DNA from 2 places in the Traorella sp. mt218 genome. Region 2 is predicted to be linked to the other one. Evidence: a T-box and tRNA genes for the amino acid it is inferred to sense, from the RefSeq annotation. Region 2 holds a T-box; the other holds one or more tRNA genes.

Region 1 (4,438 bases), on a different contig from region 2:
AAATCTGTTATGTAAACTTCCATTTGTTCATCGCTTTGGTATTTTAGAACAGGGGGGGATTCGATATTTAATAGCTTGTACAATTAAATCTGCACATGCATTTAAAGACGATTGGACGTGTCCAGGAAGAGTATGGGTTGGAGAATTAGATGAGAATCTGAGCCTATATGATAGTGATCACCCTTTAAAGCTAACACCACTGATTAGTGGTCTATATCATAATCATGGTTTTTGTAAATTGAAAAAAGATGATGTTTCTGCTGCGCTCATTGGCGCAGACAATGGAATATATAAGGTCATTCCACCAAAAAATAAAATGTGTGAATGGCAATATCAAAAAATATTGGATGTACAGGCTAGCGATATGGTATGTGTAGATCTTGATGGAGATGGTAAAGAAGAATTAATCGTCATTTCTCCTTTCCATGGCGATTCGCTTAGCATTTATAGGCAAACGGAGCATGGATATGAATGGGTATATCGATCATCAAAAAGATTGCCTTTTCTTCATGCAATTTGTACAGGAAAAGTGAACGGCAATTCGTGTGCATTTGTAGGTAACCGTGAAGGAGATCGAGAATTATTTATAGTAAGCTATGACAAAGAGAAAGAAACATATCATATGGAACTTATCGATCATGGAAAAGGAGCTGCAAATTGTTTGTTTTTCGGTGAAAATAGGCTAGTCGCAGCAAACCGTGAAAGTGGAGAGATTGCTATGTACAAATTTATGGATGGAAGTGGATATAAATGTTAGAAGATTTAAAAAAGAGTGTTTGTCAGGCAAATAAAATGTTGCCTGAATATGGATTAGTAATTCTTACTTGGGGAAATGTTTCTGGTATAGATAGAAAGCGTAATTGGATTGTAATCAAACCAAGCGGTGTTCCTTATGATAAATTGTCTGCCTCTGATATGGTTGTTACAGATTTAGATGGTAAAGTTATTGAAGGATCATTGCAACCATCTAGTGATCTCCAAACACATTTGGAATTGTATAAAAAATTTCCTTCTATCGGAGGAGTTGTGCACACACATTCTATGAATGCAGTTGCTTTTGCGCAGGCGAGAATGGATATTCCTTCATTTGGAACAACACATGGCGATTACTTTTTTGGAGCTATTCCTTGCACAAGAGAGATGAAATTTGAGGAAATTAGTAATAATTACGAACATAATACAGGTAAGGTAATTGTTGAAGAATTTATGCATCGTAACATAGACCCTATGAGTATTCCAGGGGTATTAGTTTGTTCTCATGGTCCTTTTACGTGGGGAAAAAATCCTATGGATGCACTGAATAATGCGTTTATTCTAGAAACACTAGCACATATGGCAATTAAAACAATGGTTATCTCACCGAAGGCAGATCCAATGCAAAAATCTTTATTGGAAAAACACTATCTGCGAAAGCATGGCCCAAATGCTTATTATGGACAGAAGTTAATGTAATATTTATAAAAAAGCAGATTAAGTTTAGCAATTATGATAGATTTAAATGTTAGGATGATTTTCGTGAAATGAAAAGCATTTAGATTAAAAGAATCATAAAAAATATATGCTTATTTATCTTTTGTAGATGTGAATTATTATTCAGATTGTTCTACAAAATGGTTTATATAAACAGAAATTTAAAATGTTCATGAATAGTATAAAACGGATAGTGATATTTTAATGAAAAAATTTAGAATAGTAAGGAAGGACATACATTATGTCCTTTTTTATAAAAAGTTAATTGAAATAAGAAGGATCAAAGCAGTGAAGAAGACAGTAAGCTCATATTTTTGTTGGTTTTTTTCACTGTTTTGGAGTAAACATATTAGGTGAATTTGTAAATGATTATCCAAAATTATTGATTCTTTATTTTTAAGTATTTTATCTGAGTACCTTCATGGGTATTCTTTTCTTTTAATCTAATGTCAAACAATATAAAAAGGGCATCCGCCCTAGTATTTAAATTCTTCTTTCAAAGCATTCTTTACCTGATCCAAAGTTAATCCTTTGCCACTTAAATAATTTTCCATATCTTCTTTCATGGATTCATTGGTAGCATCAGAAAAAGTAACTAATACAGTATCATTATCTACGATATAGGTTTCTGAATCATCACCGTTGACACAATAGATAAGAGTACCGACACCGACACCAAAGGCTTCTACAACCGATGCTTCCTGATCCCCCAGGGTGATATATACTTTGAATTTCACACCGTCATCGTTTTTAGCCAATCCTAAAGTGGAGCCATATGAATTAGTTTCCGTTTCTAATGTAAAGACTTCCTTAACGGCTTCTAAATCACTTTTTTCATTTATTTCTTCCTGCTGTTCGTTTTCGTTGTTTGGCTTATCGGCATTACTGTTATTATTGCCGCAAGCTGTAAGACCTGAACAGAGTCCTAATACAAGTAACATACTTAATAGTTTTTTCATTTTATTTTCCTCCCTGTAATGAAATATGTTTTAATGATTTCTATTGTTTTTCAATAGTTTTTTGTTATTTTTATTATATCATATAAAATATGAATTGAAATTCATTTGTTGATTATAAAAAAACGAGTTATAAGCATTTATGCTTCTAACTCGTTTGTCTGCTTACATGGTGGAGCTTAAGGGACTCGAACCCTTGACCCCCTGCGTGCAAAGCAGGTGCTCTCCCAGCTGAGCTAAAACCCCATGTATATTTTAAATCGATGGTGGGCCTGAATGGACTTGAACCAACGACCTCACCCTTATCAGGGGTGCGCTCTAACCACCTGAGCTACAGGCCCATATCACCGATTGCTTGTATATAATACCATCAACAAATACACTTGTCAACAAAAAATTTAAAAAAATTAAATCTTTAATCAGATATTTTATTATAAGCTTGAATGGCATATTGAATCGCAATGATCGTCTTGCTGTCACGAATCGTTCCGTTCATCACTTGCTGGTATGCTTCATCCAGGTCAAGGAAATAACTGTTGATGCATTCATCTTCATCCATTGCTTTTGGGTGTTCAACTTTCGTTAAGTTTTTTGCTTCATAGATGTGAAGAACCTCACCGCAAAAACCCGGTGTCGGATAGAAAGTGAAACGTCTGATCATTTCTTCTGCTTTATAACCGGTTTCTTCTTCTAGCTCACGGCTGGCACATACGGCCAGATCTTCATTTGGTTCGATCTTACCTGCCGGTATTTCGATCGTTTCTTCAGAAACGACATAACGATATTGTCTGACAAGCAGAATCGCATGATCTTTGATCGCAAGGATAGCAACACCTCCCGGTGCCTTTACACATTCGCGGTAACTAGTCGTTCCATTTTCACATAAGACTTCATCTTTGGTTACTTTAATGACGCGCCCATCATAAATAAGCTGGCTGTTCAGCTGTTTTTCCATATAATCACCCTTTTCTATTATAAACGATTCTTACTGTCTTGACTATCAAAAAAAGAATATGCTATTCTTGATTCATTGGGGGTCACATATGAATAAATATATAGGAAACAGAAAATTTAATCTGCTGGTAATCTCTATTGCCATTCCGATCATGCTTCAAAATCTGGTGACTACTTCAGTTAATTTAGTCGATTCACTGATGGTCGGTCAGTTGGGAGATGCCGCAATAGGAGGGGTGGCAGCTGTCAATCGCTATTTTATGATCATGAACTATGGGGCATTAGGTGTTATCAATGCCGTGGGAATTTTTATCGCACAGTATTTTGGTGCCGAAAATGAACAGAAAATGAAGGAATCTTTCCGTTTTTCTGTCAGTGCTTCCTATCTTATCATATTACCTTTTTTCTTTGCGGCTTTATTTTTTCCTCGGCAGATCCTGCATTTCTTTACAGATGATGTGCTATTGATCAATGTGGGGGTTGAATATCTGCAAGTCGTCTGCCTTACGTATTTGCCGCTGGGGGCTTCTTTGGCGATCAGCAGTGCCATGAGATGTATTGGTGAAACAAAGATTCCTTTGGCGGTCAGTGTGCTGAGCGTATTGACAAATACTTTTTTTAATTATTGTCTGATTTTTGGTAATTTTGGTTTTCCGCGTCTTGGCGTCAGCGGTGCGGCAATTGCCACGTTGATTGCTCGAATCGTCGAACTGACAGTTTTGCTTTATATCATGAAAAGACGTCATTTTCCGTTTGCAAGCAAAGTCAGTGAGCTTCATCATATTCCTTTTTCGCTTATCAAGATCATCGCTTTTAAGGCGGCGCCTTTATGCCTCAATGAGCTTTTATGGTCAGGGGGCAATGCGATGATGCTGAAGCTGTATGGAACACGTGGCAGTCATGTTCTCAGCGGCTATGCGATCACGACAACGATGACAGATATCTTTTATACTCTTTTTGCGGGCATGGCGGTTGCGACAACGGTCATGGTATCTCAGCAGCTGGGGGCGAATCATCTAAAGGAAGCAAAAGAAAACGGCTATCATATGGTCGGCTTT
Region 2 (4,438 bases):
CCATATTTTTCATGGCATTGCCATCAAGATCATTCATCACCTTCACCAGATATTTCAGATCATCCTTTTCTACGGCCTCATTGGCAATCTCACTTGCCTTTGCGTGCAGCAGCTGGCTATTTAAATCGGCACAGAGCTTCTGCAAATGATTTTTTTCATCTAAGAGCTGGACGGTCTTACCATATACCTGGGAGATGCCATTAAGCTTTAAAGCCTGCGCGATTGCCTTCAATGTATCCTCATAGGTACTGAAAGCCTCATAAGCAGCATAGCCTGTCTTACCTACGATCCTTCGTACACCCGAACCGATGCTTTCTTCACTTTCAATCTTAAAGACACCTAATTCCGATGTATTATGGACATGACATCCGCCACAGAATTCTTTAGAAACATCCCCCATCGTTACGACACGAACAACATCGCCATATTTTTCATCAAACAATGCAGTTGCATTTGTCTTCTTCGCATCCTCCAGATTCATCAGTTCGATCACGACATCATTTCGCTGAGCAATAAACTGATTTACCAGATTTTCAACTTCTTTCAGCTGCTGATCGCTGATCTTTTCAAAATGAGTAAAATCAAAACGCACATATTCATCACTGACGAAGCTTCCCGCCTGCGATACATGGTCACCCAAGACAAGCTTCAAAGCACTTTGCAACAGATGGCAGGCAGAGTGATTGCACGTCGTCATCTTACGCTTCTGCACATTGATCCTTCCCTCAACTAGATCACCCGTGCTCAGCTTTCCTTCTTTCACAACGATATGATGCAAAGGCTGTCCGTGAGGAGCCTTTTTCACATCCGTAACATCACAGCTGCACGTATCATTCACAAGTACTCCTGTATCTGCAACCTGTCCGCCGCTTTCCGCATAGAAACATGTCGAAGAGAGAATCACATCTCCTTCATCATCAATTGAATCACATGCCACCCCATCCTTGAAGCAGGCCATGATGCGGCCTTTACATTCAAAATGATCATAACCGATAAATTCTGATTCAACCGTACAATCCATCAGGTCAGCTGACTGTGATTTCATCGATTCAGAGGCATCTCTGCTGGAACGAGCACGTTCACGCTGCTTTTCCATTTCCCTTTCAAAGCCTTCGTGATCAACACTAAAGCCATCCTCCTGTGCCATTTCACAAGTTAATTCAAATGGAAAGCCATATGTATCATACAGCTTGAATGCAACACTGCCTTCAATGACCTTGTTTTTAGAAGAAGCCATGACATCCTTCATGAGCTTTTCACCCTCGCTCAAGGTTGCCTGAAATCTTTCTTCCTCGCTTTTAACCAGCTTTTGAATATATTCGCACTTATCGATCAAATAAGGATAGAAGTCCTTCATGATATCCACAACGACAGGTACGAGATTATACATAAACGGACCTTCGATCTTTAATTTCTTACCATAACGGACAGCTCTTCTTAACACACGTCTTAAAACATAGCCACGTCCTTCATTAGAAAATAATGCACCATCCGCCAAGGCAAATGTAACGGTACGGATATGATCGGCAATTACCCGATATGCCATCTTATGCTCACCCTCGTATGGATATTTCGCAATTTTTTCAGTAGCATGGATGATCGGCAAAAATAAATCTGTATCAAAGTTTGTTTCTCCACCCTGTACCAAGGAAACCAAACGTTCAAGTCCCATGCCTGTATCAATATTCTTTTGAGGTAATTCCTTATATTCGCTGCGTGGTACTCCCGCTTTCGCATCATACTGGGAGAAAACAACGTTCCAAACTTCAATATAACGATCATTTTCCATTTCTTCAAAGAAAAGACGTTCACCTAATCCTTCAGGATCATACTCTTCTCCGCGGTCATAGAAAATTTCCGTATCCGGTCCGCATGGTCCTTCTCCGATTTCCCAGAAATTATCATCTGTTCTTAAAATATGTGATGGATCTACATGGCATACTTCTGTCCATATGCGATACGACTCCGTATCATCCGTATAAATAGAAATATACAGCTTTTCCTTTGGAAAACCGATCCATTTTTCATCCGTAAGAAACTCCCATGCATATGGAATGGCCTCATCACGGAAATAATCACCGATCGAAAAATTACCGAGCATCTCAAAGAACGTATGATGACGGGCTGTCTTTCCTACATTTTCAATATCATTTGTACGAATAGATTTTTGAGCATTCGCAATACGATTGCATTTTGGCTTTTCCGTACCATCAAAATACTTCTTCAATGCCGCTACACCGGCATTGATCCAAAGCAGGGTCGGATCATTATGCGGCACCAAGCTAGCACCGGGTTCGATCATATGCCCTTTGCTTTTAAAATAATCCAAAAATAATTGACGAATCTGACTACCTGTTAACTGTTTCATTTCCTCTCCTCCAATAAAAAAACGTTCCTGCTTCAGGAACGTAATCTCTACGCGGTACCATCCTGATTCATGGGTTGCCCCATGCCCTCAATTCCCTTAATTAGCGTAAGGCTACGCGTAAACTCCAAAGCAGCTTCAACTCATATCTTTACAGATTTTCACCATCCATCTGCTCTCTTGAAAAGAATCTGAGCATACTCCTCTTTTTCCTCATTTACGGGCTTGATTATACCACAATCTTCATTACTTCTCAAGGCTCTTTTATCTGCTCAGAAACGATTTTTTCCCATCCGCCGACATTTTTTCGATTCAGATATTCACCATAAGTCACAAAGCACATCTGAAAGATACTGGCAACGATCGGTGACAAGATCACACCGATGAGTCCAAAAAGATATTCATTTACTAACAGGGCAACAAATAAATATAACGGATGGACCTTCATCGTCTTATTACAGATCCATGCATGGATGATATTTCCCTCCAACTGAGAATTGATGAATATCACAACTACCAGCCAACCGGTATTTTCACCCACCAGAAGATAATGAATCAAAAAAATCAAAAGACTTCCGGCAATGGCACCCACATAGGGAAACAGATTCAGAAAAGCAAGCAGGATTGCCAATAAAGGGGCATACGGAGTATGAAAAAAATAGAGGATCACAGTTGTGGTCACGGTGACATAACTGATATCCAAGAGTGTGGAATAAATATACTGACGTAATATCTTTGAAAAGATATCATATAGATCAAAGTATTTTTCATAATCCTTTACGTACTTTCTGAATTCATTCGCAATGACATCACTTTCCAAAGAAATAAAAAAACTGATCATGATAGATAACGTGAAGGTTGTAAGAAAACCGATAAAATTTTGAATAAAAGGAACGAATAACGCATAGCCGTTCATCAGAAAACCTTGAATCTGATCGGTATCTATGTAATCAAGGATCTGGTAACGCTCCATATAAGAAAGCAAGACAGGATAGATATCATTGATACTATTGATGATGCCGCCAAAATTTTCAAGAATCAGAAAAAAAATAATAAAAAATAAAAGCAGAAAAGAAAAAATAAAAATAAGATATACGAAGATGATGCGAAACAAAGAAGCTTTTTTCTTTGCGCTAATCAAAGGGTGAAGAAAAAAAGCCATGGCACTGCCGATCCAAAGCGGCTTTAAAACGATTAGAAAATTATAAAGCCATTCAAAGATATGCAGCTGGTTCAAGAGAAGGATCAGTAAAAAGACAGAAGCGATCAAATAAAAGCAGGATATGGGACTTTTCAATATCATACGTATTTTTTTCATATAAAAACCCCAAATGGGGTTAATCTAAGTAATCCTGAATATTATGAAGCTGCTTCATCATATTCTTTTTCATACGCTTTGAACGATGACAAAGATCTGATATTTCCTCTTCATTGTTGAAACCTACAAGTATGCCTAAGCTAAGGCCCAGGGCTAGTCCAAGTAATCCTTTGTTCATTTTTCCTCACCTCTACTATTATTATGTCATAAGAAAAAAATCCTATTCATCTAGGATTCTTCTTTTTAAAGTTGTTTTACGAACACGTTCGTTTTGATTTTGGATTGCCTTTACACAGGCATCATAGCTTCCAAGCAGGATCAATGACTGCTTCGCTCGGGTGATTCCCGTATAGATGAGCCTGCGATTAAGGACATATGCATGCTGAGAAGTAATCGGAAGTATGACGATCGGATATTCACTTCCCTGTGACTTATGGATCGAGATACAGTAGGCATGGGTCAACAGATCAAAACGCTCCCTTGTATATTCAACGATGATACCGTCAAAATCAGCGATGATGCAGTCAACGGGATAACCTTCTTCCTTTTTTTGTATTTCGATGATCTCACCAATATCACCGTTATATACGTCTTCCTCAGGAAGATTTTTCAACTGCAAGACTTTATCATGTTCACGAAAGGTCCGATATCCAACCTTGATTTCTTTTGAGAAAGGATTGGCCGGATTCAACATTTTCTGCAACGAGAGATTGAGCTGATCGATTCCGCAGACCCCTGAATAGATCGGTGAGAGC

The links. The T-box of region 2 lies ahead of alaS (alanine--tRNA ligase). A T-box ahead of a tRNA ligase gene usually reads a tRNA of that ligase, here a tRNA-Ala.
Region 1: it encodes a tRNA-Ala, which carries the amino acid that the T-box ahead of alaS (alanine--tRNA ligase) is inferred to sense. The anticodon was not compared.

What each region holds. Positions count from the first base shown of each region.
Region 1 is NZ_JBVAYM010000003.1:2,790-7,227, reverse strand. It holds gene ACZYT3_RS02080 (hypothetical protein) at 1-757, shown strand, start outside; gene ACZYT3_RS02075 (L-ribulose-5-phosphate 4-epimerase) at 751-1,452, shown strand; gene ACZYT3_RS02070 (hypothetical protein) at 1,947-2,429, opposite strand; tRNA gene ACZYT3_RS02065 (tRNA-Ala) at 2,597-2,672, opposite strand; tRNA gene ACZYT3_RS02060 (tRNA-Ile) at 2,691-2,767, opposite strand; gene ACZYT3_RS02055 (NUDIX hydrolase) at 2,842-3,381, opposite strand; gene ACZYT3_RS02050 (MATE family efflux transporter) at 3,470-4,438, shown strand, end outside.
Region 2 is NZ_JBVAYM010000015.1:52,865-57,302, forward strand. It holds gene alaS (alanine--tRNA ligase) at 1-2,368, opposite strand, end outside; T-box leader at 2,400-2,588, opposite strand; gene ACZYT3_RS08710 (AI-2E family transporter) at 2,619-3,683, opposite strand; gene ACZYT3_RS08715 (hypothetical protein) at 3,703-3,861, opposite strand; gene recD2 (SF1B family DNA helicase RecD2) at 3,904-4,438, opposite strand, start outside.